Regions from separate parts of the Bradyrhizobium sp. CCBAU 45384 genome, predicted to be linked through region 3. Evidence: predicted binding sites of a transcription regulator. Region 3 holds the regulator's gene; each other region holds the start of a gene.
What was found. Region 3 encodes LexA, which represses DNA repair genes until DNA is damaged. Its sites were predicted from a motif close to TGTTCNNNNTGTGTTCNG; they were not measured.
Positions count from the first base shown of each region.

Region 1 (3,249 bases), on a different contig from region 3:
GTCGCCGGGCTTCTGGTCCGGCTTGCAGGCGCCGAGCCATTTCGCTTCCAGCGTCATGGAGGTGTCGCGCCCCGCGGTGCCGGCGGCGCCGCCTTGCGCATGGGACGAAGTCTTCACGGTGTAGGCCGAGTTGAAATCACCTGATATCTCGGCATGCGAGGTCGTGTTGATGCCGGCGACGCTGCACTCGGAATCGCTGATATAGCCGGTCGCGGTTTTCTTGACGTCCTGCTTGGAGCAAATCTGCTTGGCCATCGGGGAAACGTTGTTGGCCATCTCCTTGTCGACGCTCTCGTCGGTGCAATGCTGCATGGTCATCTCCGGCATCGCCGAGCCTGACCTGGCCATCTTCATTTCCCAGAGGCCGGCCTTGCGCACCGGCAGATCGTCGGCCAAGGCGCTTCCTGCCGACACCAAAAAACAAGCGACTGATCCGAGCAAAGCAAGCTTGCGCGTCATAGGAGAGACTCCCGGCTGAGACGTCGTGGCTAAGGCGCGATGAGATTGGGTTGAATCGTCATCGCGCTTTAGCTGTTTGTTTGAGCATGATCTCCGCGCAAACGCGTTCCGCTGATGTCGCGAGGGAAAACCGCTTCACACCTTTCCGGATCATGCTTTAGCGTTTCGAACGCGCCTTAGTAGAGCGTGCGGATCGGCCGGTCGGCAGCGCCATAGGGCACCCAGCGGCAGGAAAACGAGATGTAGCCGCCCTCATAGGCCTGCACTGCGAGGAATTTCGCCACCTTGCCATAGCGCGCGCAGTGATCGACCGCGACCTGACGCGCATCGACCTGCGTCGCCATCGAATAGGCGATGATGCCGCCGGTGTCGTTGCCCTTGAACGGCGGCACCGGCAGGATATCGGCGCGCGCCGACTGGCTCGCCATCATCCCCGAGACAACCAGGCTGGCAAGAAGGCCCGCAGCCGCAATGATTCGCATTCCCGTCACTCCGATTGGTTGGCCCCAGCTTACGGTGCGGGCGCGGCGGTGAAAAGAACGGAAGGCCTGCCGGATGCGACGTTGTGATCAACTCCTGGCCGAGTGTTGCCGCGCTGCACTTGACCTCTCCCGGCCTTCGCGGCACCGTCCAGCCTCCGCAAGACCAGCTGTCCGGATTGCCCATGCGCGCCCCCTCCCCGAAATCGTTCCGCTTTGCCGCCGTCCTCGGCCTCATGTTCGGAGCGCTGTCGCTCGGTGAGGCCAAGGCGGCCAATCCGCTCGAGCTGAACTTCTGGCTGAGCGGACCGCGCTACGACGGCCGCGTTGCCGAGTGCGACAAGGCGCTGCCGACGATCTCGACCCAGTTCTGGGAGAAGGAAAGCTCGTTCTGGAATTCGCCGCTGCAGATCACGGGATTTTCGAACGTTCACGAGACCGCCTTCCGCCCCTGGGCATCGGACAACATTCCGCGCCGCTACTGCACCGGCGAGGCCATGCTCACTGACGGCAAGATGCGCCGGGTGCACTTCTCGATCATCGAGGATGGCGGCTTTGCCGGTTACGGCCAGGGTGTCGAATGGTGCGTGGTCGGGCTCGACCGCAACTGGGCCTACAATCCCTCCTGCCGCGCCGCCAAGCCTTGAACTGAAGAGCCTTAAACCGAGGCGCCTGATTCGGCCCGATCAAGCGACCTGCGCGGGTCGCTCGAAATTTGTTCTTGAAATGTTCTGGATGGCTGCTAGGCTGATTGCACAGTCTAGTTGAGGGGCGTTGCTATGTTTTATTTTAGATTGCATTCGTTCTCCCGCCTCCTGATCTCGCTGACCCTTGCGGCGGGGCTGGTTTCGCTGGCGGGTGGCGCGAGAGCCCAGGACAAGCGGCAGAACGCACCCGGCGAGTTCGACTTCTATGTGCTGTCACTGTCGTGGTCACCGTCCTTCTGCGAGGAAGCGGCAGAGCGCGGTCGCAGCGGCGGGCGTTCGAACATTCAGTGCGAGGGACGGCCCTATTCCTTTGTGGTGCACGGGCTGTGGCCGCAATACGAGAGCGGCTTTCCGGAATATTGCCAACGGCCGTCACCGCGGCTGAACCGCAACATCGTCTCCTCGATGCTCGATCTGATGCCCGCGCCAGGCCTGATCTTCAACGAGTGGGACAAGCACGGCACCTGCTCCGGGCTCGACGGCCGCAACTACTTCGAGACGATCCGCAAGGCGCGCGCCGCGATCAAGATTCCGCCCGAGTATCTTGAGCTGTCGCAGGCCAAGACGGTGGCCCCCGGCGAGGTCGAAGAAGCCTTCATCAAGGCCAATCCGGGCCTGAGCAACGCAGCCGTCTCGGTCACCTGCAACCGGACCCGGCTCTCCGAGGTTCGCATCTGCCTCAGCAAGGACCTGCAATTTCGCGCCTGCGAGGAGCTCGAACGCCGCAGCTGCCGCCGCGACCAGGTGACGATGCCGCCGATCAGGGGGGGTTAGGATTAGTCTTCAGATCGTCATTCCGGGGCGCGCGAAGCGCGAGCCCGGAATCCATCTGGGCCCATTGCCGATGGCGAAATGGATTCCGGGTTCGGTGCTGTCGCGCCGCCCCGGAATGACAACAGTTACTTTCATCGCGCGATGTCGTAAATCTCGCCCATGAACTACCGCCACGCCTTTCACGCCGGCAACTTCGCCGATGTCATCAAGCACATCGTGCTGGCGCGTATTCTCACCTATTTGCAGGACAAGCCGGCCGCCTTCCGGGTCATCGACACCCATGCGGGTGCTGGCCTCTATGATCTCGACAGCGACGAGGCGCGCCGCAGCGGCGAGTGGCTGACGGGAATCGCTCGGCTGATGCAGGCGCGCCTGTCGAACGAGACAGTGGCCCTGACCAAGCCCTACATGGACATCGTTCGCGCCTTCAATCCGAAGGGCGAGCTCAAGGCCTATCCGGGCTCGCCCCTGATCGCCCGCGGATTGATGCGGCCACAGGACCGCCTCGTGGCCTGCGAGCTCGAGCCGAGAGCCCGCAAGGCGCTGATCGACGTGCTGCGGCGCGACGAACAGGCGCGCGTGGTCGATCTCGACGGCTGGATGGCGCTGCCGGCTTTCGTGCCGCCGAAGGAGCGGCGCGGGCTGGTGCTGATCGACCCGCCCTTCGAGGCGAAAGACGAGTTCGAAAGGCTGAGTGAAGCCTTCTCCACGGCCTTCGCGAAATGGCCGACCGGTATCTATGTGATCTGGTATCCCGCCAAGTCCAGGCGCGCCACCGATACGCTGGCGCAAGACGTGGCGCGCACCGCAGCTGCAGCAAAGACGCCTGG
Region 1 is NZ_LBIZ01000112.1:93,137-96,385, forward strand. Features, by position in the region: gene XH80_RS23880 (DUF3617 domain-containing protein) at 1-459, opposite strand, end outside; gene XH80_RS23885 (hypothetical protein) at 636-941, opposite strand; gene XH80_RS23890 (hypothetical protein) at 1,124-1,585, shown strand; gene XH80_RS23895 (ribonuclease T2) at 1,718-2,419, shown strand; gene XH80_RS23900 (23S rRNA (adenine(2030)-N(6))-methyltransferase RlmJ) at 2,579-3,249, shown strand, end outside.
Region 1: a site for LexA is predicted at 1,655-1,672, ahead of XH80_RS23895 (ribonuclease T2). Genes of this name have one in related genera too.

Region 2 (3,249 bases), on a different contig from region 3:
CACGATTCACCTATCCATGTGCGCAAACATGTTGGGCGTGAGAATATTCCGCCGACAAGCGAAATTTGCCGTTAAGTGGAGGAAAATTCACGAAAATCCTGAAAGCGCGCGCAGCTCGAAGCATGCGAAATCAGATTCCGAAACTGGAGGCCGACGATCGCGTTGCATGGGCGGCTGGTCCGCGATTCACGGCCGCGCACCCGCCCGCCAGGTCATCGGCCTTACGACCAGGAACTCTGTTCATGGCAGGAGAACCACGGAAGCGCGCGACATGCGCTCACGCGCGAAAAAAAACCCGCCAGGGGAGAGCCGGGCGGGTAGAAGGTTATTGGAGGCTGAGGTGCTGGGCTGCAACACCATAGCCAAATGACCGTAGCCCGCTCAGCTTACGACAGCCTGACAGGACGGATCGGCGACTGGGCATGGAGGCTCATTGTTGGTCCACCGGGCAAACCGACGCTGGAGCAGTCGCGTCCCAATTCAGACATCTCCGCGCACAACTTCAGACACAAGCGTTGGCGACACTTTCCGCGCACGGCGAAGCCATGGGGGATACGTGGCGCGCCGACAGCGGGGTGGCATCATGGACAAGGTTGAGCGGTCATTCGCCGCCGCGACGGCGGCTGGCTTCGTGGTGTTGGTGATCGGCATCGTGCTGCTGGCGCTGATGTAGCGACCGAGCGGCACGCGCCGCCATAGCTACGAAAACAACCCCATGCACAGTAGGCAGCGGCTCGTTTCGCGTGGCCTTTATCCTTAGTGCACCTTGATCTCGTCCAGGGGCAGATGCAGATCGGCGGCGCGCTCCTCGCGGTCCTTCTTGCGGAACTCGCTTTCCCTGCGCTCGAACTTCAGCATCTCCTCGAGCGCGGCCGCGCGCAGCTGATTGCGCCTGTTCGCATCGTGGTGCGCATCTTCCGTCATGACCCGATCCCCGACTGTGGCAGCGCCGTTCTCAAAGAAACGCCCGCGGCCACAGAAAAGTTCTGTGCCGAAGAATTGCGAAATTATGACGGCAGAACGGCTCTTCCGTCTTTGATACACATCATGTGTCAGAAGAGCGCCGAAAGCTCATTTCGGGAAATAAGGACATCCGATGTTCCCCTGCCGGAACACCGCAGTTTAACGGACTTCACATCCTCCACGATCTCGGTAGAAATACGTGGGCCGGGGCTGGAATTTGATCCCGAACAATTATTGCAACCGGCAAGGGGCCACCGCGAGGTGGCCCCTTTCGATTCCGACATTCGCCAAGGCGGATGAGGGCAGCCCAAATCTGGCGCTGTCCTAATACGGCCAGCCCCTCCAAATCTGAAAAGAACATATTGCGAACGTAGAACAAATAGTGTACATTGTTTTTATCGACGATCCGCCGCGTCAATCGTTTGTCCCGCACCCGAATCCTCGCCATAAGGAGCACGACCCAATGTCCACCACTGCCCTGCGTATCGTCGAAGGATCTTCCATGGACAAGAGTAAAGCTCTGGCTGCCGCGCTCTCCCAGATCGAGCGTCAGTTCGGCAAGGGCTCGGTGATGAAGCTCGGCAAGAACGACCGTTCGATGGACATCGAGGCAGTGTCGTCAGGCTCGCTCGGGCTCGATATCGCGCTCGGCATCGGCGGTCTGCCCAAGGGGCGCATCGTCGAGATCTACGGGCCGGAATCCTCAGGAAAAACCACGCTGGCGCTGCACACGGTGGCGGAAGCCCAGAAGAAGGGCGGCATCTGCGCCTTCATCGACGCCGAGCACGCGCTCGACCCGGTCTATGCCCGCAAGCTCGGAGTCAACATCGACGAGCTCTTGATCTCCCAGCCCGACACCGGCGAGCAGGCGCTGGAAATCTGCGACACGCTGGTGCGTTCGGGCGCGGTGGATGTGCTGGTGGTCGATTCGGTCGCGGCCTTGGTGCCGAAGGCCGAGCTCGAAGGCGAGATGGGTGATGCGCTGCCGGGTCTTCAAGCGCGGTTGATGAGTCAGGCGTTGCGCAAGCTGACGGCCTCGATCAACAAGTCCAACACCATGGTGATCTTCATCAACCAGATCCGCATGAAGATCGGTGTGATGTACGGCTCGCCCGAAACCACGACCGGCGGCAACGCGCTGAAGTTCTACGCTTCCGTCCGCCTCGACATCCGCCGCATCGGCGCGATCAAGGAGCGCGACGAAGTGGTCGGCAACACGACGCGTGTGAAGGTGGTGAAGAACAAGCTGGCGCCGCCCTTCAAGCAGGTCGAGTTCGACATCATGTACGGCGAGGGCGTCTCCAAGATGGGCGAGATCCTCGATCTCGGCGTCAAGGCCGGCATCGTCGAAAAGTCCGGCGCCTGGTTCTCCTATGACAGCCAGCGCCTCGGCCAGGGCCGCGAGAATTCGAAAGCGTTCCTGAAGTCCAACCCGGACATCACCGCCAAGATCGAGACCGCGATCCGCCAGAACTCCGGCTTGATCTCCGAGCAGATTTTGGCCGGCACGCCCGAGAGCGACGCCGACGGCGAGGAGCCGGCGGACGAGTAAGCCCTAAAGCGAGAAGTTTTTCGCGAGGAGCGGGCGCTGGGGACGTTGAGTTGCCGACGTCGTCAGTGCCCGTCTCTTTTTGCGTTGGAGTGATCGGGTGGTGTGGTGAAGCGCGTGATCCTGACCAGTTCGTCCGGCGTTGGTCTCACCTTTGCCGATCGCGCCGACATGGTCGTCCCGCTGATCTTTCGATTCGTCTCCGGACCACTGCCTACGTCGCACCATCTTGAACAGTATCTCACCGGAGGCTCTTTCAGAGGCTCTTTCTTGGGCGAGCGGGAGGTACGTTGGTCCGATCTGGTTGCGCGGTCGCCCCAGAGCGGTCTCGCGCACAAGGTCTGGTTCTGCAAAGCCTACGGTGTCGAAGAGATCGAGCTGTGGTTTGATCCCAGCCCGAGCAATCAATTGCAACTGATCTGGATCCTCGACTATCTCCGTTCCGAGTCGTACGCGGCCGAGCGTACCAGGCTGCGAATAGTCGATTTCGATTTGCTCGGAGCCCACAGTGCCAGGCTTCGCGATCACACCATCCGACAGTTGGATGTCACGGAGTTCGACTTCGAGGCCGCCCGCATCGCCTGGGAGGCCTACCGGTCGTCAACGCCGGAGCTCTGTTTCGGATTGCTCGGTCAGGACTTTCCAGCGCTCCCTTTCCTGAAGCCAGCGACGGAAGAATTGCTGGCAGAATTGCCGTCTCCGATCACCGGACTTGGCGCGACGGAAGCGCGACTGCT
Region 2 is NZ_LBIZ01000008.1:166,296-169,544, reverse strand. Features, by position in the region: gene XH80_RS01925 (hypothetical protein) at 757-924, opposite strand; gene recA (recombinase RecA) at 1,427-2,515, shown strand; gene XH80_RS01915 (hypothetical protein) at 2,621-3,249, shown strand, end outside.
Region 2: a site for LexA is predicted at 1,317-1,334, ahead of recA (recombinase RecA). Genes of this name have one in related genera too.

Region 3 (3,249 bases):
CCCGTCGGACCGGTCTGCCCGGATCATGCTGGACATGAGCCCTAGTGCCCGAAGCGTAAGCTTCGCAGCAGTATAGCCCTTTTTGCGTCGGCCCTCCCGCTCGGCTAGAACCTTGCCCGACCGAGTCCTTGATCTCGTTGCGGGAGTTCGCCGTGGCCCTGATGCCGGTTTCCGATGCGCTTGCCGCCGTGCTCGCCGGTGCGGAGCCTTTGGCTGAGGAAATGATCGCTCTGGATCAGGCCTTCCATCGCGTGCTCGCGCGGGACGTCGCGGCGCGCCGGACGCAGCCGCCCGAGGCGATGTCAGCGATGGATGGTTATGCCGTTCGCGCGGCTGATGCTGCGAAGGTTGATGCGCAGCTCACGGTGGTCGGCGAGGTTGCAGCCGGCCGCCCATTTGCAGGAACGGTCGGTGCCGGCGAAGCTGTCCGGATCTTCACCGGCGGCGTCGTTCCCGCCGGCGCCGATGCGGTCGTGATCCAGGAGGACACCATCGCGGACGGCAAGCGCATCACGATCAAGGAAGCCGCCGTCACCGGGCGGCACATTCGCCCGGCCGGGATCGACTTCCGCGAGGGCGACGTGCTCCTGCGCAAGGGCGCACGGCTGACCGATCGGGACCTTGCGCTCGCCGCGGGCATGAACCATCCGCAGCTGAGCGTTCATCGCCGTCCTAAGGTCGCGATTCTCGCAACCGGCGACGAGCTTGTGATGCCGGGCTCGACACCCGGCCCCGGCCAGATCGTCTATTCCAATGGCTACGCCCTGCACGCCCTCGCCCGCAGCGAGGGTGCCGACACCATCGATCTCGGCGTCGCCGCCGACACGCTTGCCGCCACCACCTCGGGCATCCGCCGCGCCCGCGAATCCGGCGCCGACATCCTGATCACGACCGGCGGAGCGTCTGTCGGTGACCACGATCTGGTGCAGCAGGCGCTTCGGCACGAAGGTATCTCGATGGCGTTCTGGAAGATCGCGATGCGGCCGGGCAAGCCGATGATGAACGGGCAGCTCGGGCCGATGCGCGTCATCGGCCTGCCCGGCAATCCCGTGTCATCCTACGTCTGCGGCTTCCTGTTTCTGGTGCCGCTGATTCGCGCGCTGTCGGGCCGCTCAATGATTCATCATCGCCGCGAACGCGCCGTGCTCGGTCGCGACCTCGGGGCCAATGACCAGCGCGAGGATTATCTGCGTGCGCGTCTGGAGACGCGGGACGACGGCACGCTCGTCGCTCTTCCCGTCAACCACCAGGATTCCTCACTGTTGGCGAATCTCGCTGCGGCACAGGCACTTCTCGTGCGCGCGCCGTTCGCACCGAAGGCCGCTTCCGGCACGCCTTGCGAGGTGTTGCGACTGCCGGAGTGAGCGCGCCGACGCAACCGTCCCGCGAACTTTGTCGCGTTCACGGTAAATTAAGCAGTTGTGGAACATGTATCGAACATATAGTGTCCGTTCATGCTTTGTTTCGAGCATGTAGCGGCTTACTGCTGAATTCAGCGTCTGGGAATCGAGCGACATCGTCAGGGGGATTTTGGTCGAGATGTTAACGCGCAAACAATACGAGCTCCTGCGGTTCATCAGCGAGCGATTGAAGGAAAGCGGCGTGCCGCCCTCCTTCGACGAGATGAAGGATGCGCTCGACCTGCGCTCCAAGTCGGGCATCCATCGCCTGATCACTGCGCTCGAGGAGCGCGGCTTCATCCGCCGCCTGCCCAACCGGGCCCGCGCCATCGAAGTGATCAAGCTGCCTGAACTCCAGGCGGCTGCCGGCAGCCGTCGCGGCTTCACGCCGAGCGTCATCGAGGGCAATCTCGGCAAGGTGCGCACGATGTCGAGCCCGCCCGTCGATGAGGGCGAACGCCCTGTCGCAGTTCCCGTGATGGGCCGGATCGCGGCCGGTACGCCGATCGAGGCCTTGCAGACGCGCAGCCACACCATCAGCGTCCCGCCCGACATGCTCGGCGCGGGCGAGCACTACGCGCTCGAAGTCCGCGGTGATTCCATGGTCGATGCCGGCATTCTCGATGGCGACATGGCGCTGATCCAGCGCAACGAGAGCTGCGACACCGGCGATATCGTGGTGGCCCTGATCGACGACGAGGAAGCCACGCTCAAGCGTTTCCGCCGCCGCGGCGCCTCGATCGCGCTCGAGCCGGCAAACGCCGCCTACGAGGTCCGGATCCTGCCGCCCAACCGGGTCAAGATCCAGGGCAAGCTGATCGGGCTGTACCGCAAATACTGAACGCGGCGCACGTCGCCACCTGGCAAGCACGCCCTCAAGATCGGAGCGGACGATTGTCCGCTCCGGCTGGTTGGTTTTTCTGGTTTTGCACTGATTATCCGGCCACCTCTCCCGCGCTACATCCCCGGCACGCCATGACGAAGCACGCATCGCTTCGCAGGCCTTGCGAGACCGAGGAGACCGCCATGCGCAAGATTATTCTGAGCACCGTCGCGATCGCGCTGATCGCAATATCAGCGTCGCAAACCTTCGCTGCGCAGCCGCAGCATCACGTTCGCAGGGCGCCACAGGCGACGAACGAACAATTCCGCAATGCCCGCAACGCCGTCGGGCAACGGGCGCAGCCAGCCTGGCCTTATTCGGGTTGGTCGGCACCGGCTGGGCGCTAACGAAGAAGCTCTCGGAATGCACGGAAGCAGTCTTTGTTCCTCGGACGTCTGAAAAAGAAATTGTGATGGCAGCCTGCAGACTCAAGCCGCAGATTTGCCCCCAACATGGCATATGATCGCAGGCTTCCACTCTGATAGAGGCCTGCGCCTCAGAAGAGGCGCGGGTGCTCTATCGCTGATGAGGAGCACCCGATGTGTGACTATAGCTTGCATGCCGTCGCGACGCGTCCCGCAGAGGTCGGCGAGACGATCGTCACGACAACCTTCCGCGGCACCTCGACGCGCGGCTTCGCCTCCGAAGCCGACAAGTCGGTCGCGGTCTGCCTGCTGCCGGGAACGGAGCTCGCCTTCGCCGACAACGTCCGCTACGACAACAGGTGGATCTGGACGCGCACCATCAATTCGCGCGTCGGCAAGTTCGGCAAGGTCGATCCGCACATTCCCGATCGTCATCACGACGCGATCGAATTCCCCGATGGCAAATACGTGCTGGTGACCCAGCTCGTCGAAGGCCAGCGCGCAACCGTGCTGCAACTGCCGGTGACCCTGCCGCTCGGTGAGCGCGAGCACAAGCCGCAAGTTGTCGCCGACAGACAGCCGACACCTCCGGGCCTGCCGA
Region 3 is NZ_LBIZ01000114.1:54,249-57,497, reverse strand. Features, by position in the region: gene XH80_RS26500 (molybdopterin molybdotransferase MoeA) at 153-1,364, shown strand; gene lexA (transcriptional repressor LexA) at 1,540-2,241, shown strand; gene XH80_RS26490 (hypothetical protein) at 2,427-2,630, shown strand; gene XH80_RS26485 (hypothetical protein) at 2,823-3,249, shown strand, end outside.

Region 4 (3,249 bases), on a different contig from region 3:
AACAGCCCATGCGGCGGATCGAGCGCCACCAGCGGGGTGAAGCGGTCGCACCAATCGGCGATGTCGCTGAGCGTCTTCGCATCAGCCACGACATCGGCGTCGAACACTTTCAAATCTGGGCACATCGCCCTCGCATTGGCCAGCGGTTGGCCGATATACAGGCCGAGGCGCTCTGCGGCCTCGTCCAGCGCATGGATTACCAATGCATTGACGTCCTTGATGACGACAATGTTCGGCTCATTGTTATTCTTACCCAGCCCGGCGCTGCTGAAGAAGCGCTGGATCCGGTCGATGGGCAGGCGCGGCAGCCACAGGCTGAGGATACGCCGACGGTTCACTGAACTGGCGCTCATCACATTTCCATTCCATGATCCACCGGCCACACGGGCCATGACGATTGCGCAACAGCTCGACATCGAAGCGCGGCGCGCCCCAGACATCCCAAACCGATCCTGGCGGTGAATGCGCCGCGCGCAGCATCCAGCGCGTCTCCGCGGTTGACGGCAGCGGCTGCGCCGCCATCCGCAGCAACAGGCCAGTGACGCCTGAGCCTTGCGCAGCCAGCGTCAGCTTGCGGCTCGCCACCAGGTCGAACTGTCTGATCTCGCCCCAGAGCTCGAGCACGACGGCGCCGAGCGCATCGCAGGCGAGCGCATCGGCCGAGGTGCGCAGCGCGCTCTCCACGTCAGCCGCACGCACCATCACCACGCGGCGCGGATCGAGGCCGAGCTCGGCGAGCCCGCTCATCGACAGCGCGCCGGTCTCGATCTCCGAGAAATCCTGCCGCACCCATAGCAGCGGCCGCTGCGTCGTGACGCGGCCCGCAAGCCCGGTGACAAAGCCCGTTGCGGCCGCGCCCTGGCGCCCTTCGCAAAACACCTCGTGGATCGCCGCGCGCGCGAGCCCGCCTTTCAGCGCGCGGTCTACTTCGCCGTGACCGAGCGCGACGCGGTCGTGGTGATGCGTCTCGATCCGTTCGATCTGGCTGCGCAAGGTCGCAAGCGCGCTCATGCGTGCGCCGCTCATGCTCGCCGCTCCTCAAAGATTGATGCCGTGGCTTTCAAAAGAAGAACCAACGGCTGGCTCATTTGTTCATGATATGTTCTAATATAAAGCTAACGGCAGCCGAAGAGTCAATCGAATTGGCGCGCCAAAGATTCATGAGCGGAATCAAAGAGATTCAAACATGGACATACAACGCAAGCTGGAAATTCTCGCGGATGCCGCCAAGTACGATGCCTCCTGCGCCTCCAGCGGCACCGAGAAGCGGGATTCCAGCGACGGCAAGGGCATGGGCTCGACTGCGCCGGCCATGGGCATCTGCCATTCCTACGCGCCGGACGGACGCTGCATCTCGCTGCTCAAGGTGCTGCTCACCAACGCCTGCAATTACGATTGCCTCTATTGCGTCAACCGCGCCTCCTCCAACGTGCCGCGCGCCCGCTTCACCATCGACGAGGTGGTCAAGCTGACGCTGGACTTCTACCGGCGCAATTACATCGAGGGACTGTTTCTCTCCTCCGGCATCATCCGCAGCCCCGACTACACGATGGAGCAAGTGGTGAGCGTCGCGCGAAAGCTGCGCGAGGAGCATCACTTCCGCGGCTACATCCATCTCAAGACAATTCCGGAAGCTGACGATGCGCTGATCGCGGAGGCCGGCAAATATGCCGACCGTCTCTCCATCAACATCGAGATGCCTGAAGCCGCGAGCCTGCAGCAATTCGCGCCCGAGAAAGACGTGCGCGCGATCCGCCGCACCATGGGCCGGCTGCGGCTGAAGCTCGACGAGGCCGAGGAAGGCCGTAACGAAAAAACAAAGGCAAGACCGCAGCGTTTCGCGCCGGCCGGCCAAAGCACGCAGATGATCGTCGGCGCCGACAGTGCGAACGATCACACCATCCTCCACACCAGCGCCAATCTCTACGGCTCCTACCGGCTGCGGCGCGTCTACTACTCCGCCTTCAGCCCGATCCCCGATGCCAGCCGCGCCTTGCCGCTGGTGCAGCCGCCTTTGCTGCGCGAGCACCGGCTCTACCAGGCCGACTGGCTGATGCGTTTCTACGGCTTTGACGTCGGCGAGATCGTCGACGACAGCGCCATGCTGTCGCTCGATATCGATCCGAAGCTTGCCTGGGCGCTGCGCCATCGCGACCGCTTCCCGCTCGACGTCAACCGCGCCAGCCGCGAGGAGCTGCTGCGGGTGCCGGGCTTCGGCACCAAGGCGGTCGAGCGCATCATCGCGACGCGGCGCACCACCACGATCCGCCTCTCCGACCTGGCGCGGCTGCACGTGCCCAGGCACAAGGCGCTGCCGTTCATCATTCTCAGCGATCACCGCCCTTCGCCGCATCGTCTCGATGCTGCCGGACTGATCGAACGATTCAAGCCGAAAGCAACGCAATTGGGGTTTGGATTCTGATGCAGTACATGACCCTCGACAGCGAAACCGATTTCGACGGCTGGCGCAAAGCCGCCCGCAGCCTCGTGCTTCATCATGTGCGGCCCACTGACGTCACCTGGGCCGTGCAAGGCGGCGAAGCGGAGTTGTTTGCGCCGCCCGCACCGTCGCCGATCCTCGAAGTGAATGACGGCACGTTCAATGTATCAGGCAAATTCGTCGATCTCGCAAAATCGGCAATCCTGCATCGCGATCGCGAGCGCTTTGCGATCCTCTATCGGCTGCTCTGGCGGCTGAAGGACAATCACGATCTGCTCGAGGTCGCGACCGATCCTGATGTTGCGCTGGTCACGGCGATGGCACGCGCGGTCCATCGCGACGAGCACAAGATGCACGCCTTCGTACGCTTTCGCGAGATCGGCCGCGAGCGCGACGCCCATTACGTCGCCTGGTTCGAGCCGGAACATCACATCGTCGAGCTCGCGGCGCCCTTCTTCGCAAGACGCTTTGCCGACATGCCCTGGTCGATCCTGACGCCCGATCTCTGCGCGCATTGGGACGGCCATGCGCTCTCGTTCACGCCGGGCGTGAGCAAGAGCGAAGCACCGGGCGAAGACCGGCTGGAGGAAACCTGGCGGCGCTATTACGCCAGCATCTTCAATCCGGCACGCCTGAAGGTGAAAGCGATGCAGACGGAGATGCCGAAAAAATACTGGAGGAACCTGCCCGAGGCTTCGATCATTAAGCCCTTGATCGAGGACGCCGAGCGCATGACCGGCGCCATGATCGCCAACGCCGCAACCGATCCGCACAAGCCTCAGAAACGGCCGGAGGCTCCGATGAAACGT
Region 4 is NZ_LBIZ01000117.1:474,991-478,239, forward strand. Features, by position in the region: gene XH80_RS33655 (Y-family DNA polymerase) at 1-353, opposite strand, end outside; gene XH80_RS33660 (ImuA family protein) at 250-1,026, opposite strand; gene XH80_RS33665 (putative DNA modification/repair radical SAM protein) at 1,187-2,422, shown strand; gene XH80_RS33670 (UdgX family uracil-DNA binding protein) at 2,422-3,249, shown strand, end outside.
Region 4: a site for LexA is predicted at 1,090-1,107, ahead of XH80_RS33660 (ImuA family protein). Genes of this name have one in related genera too.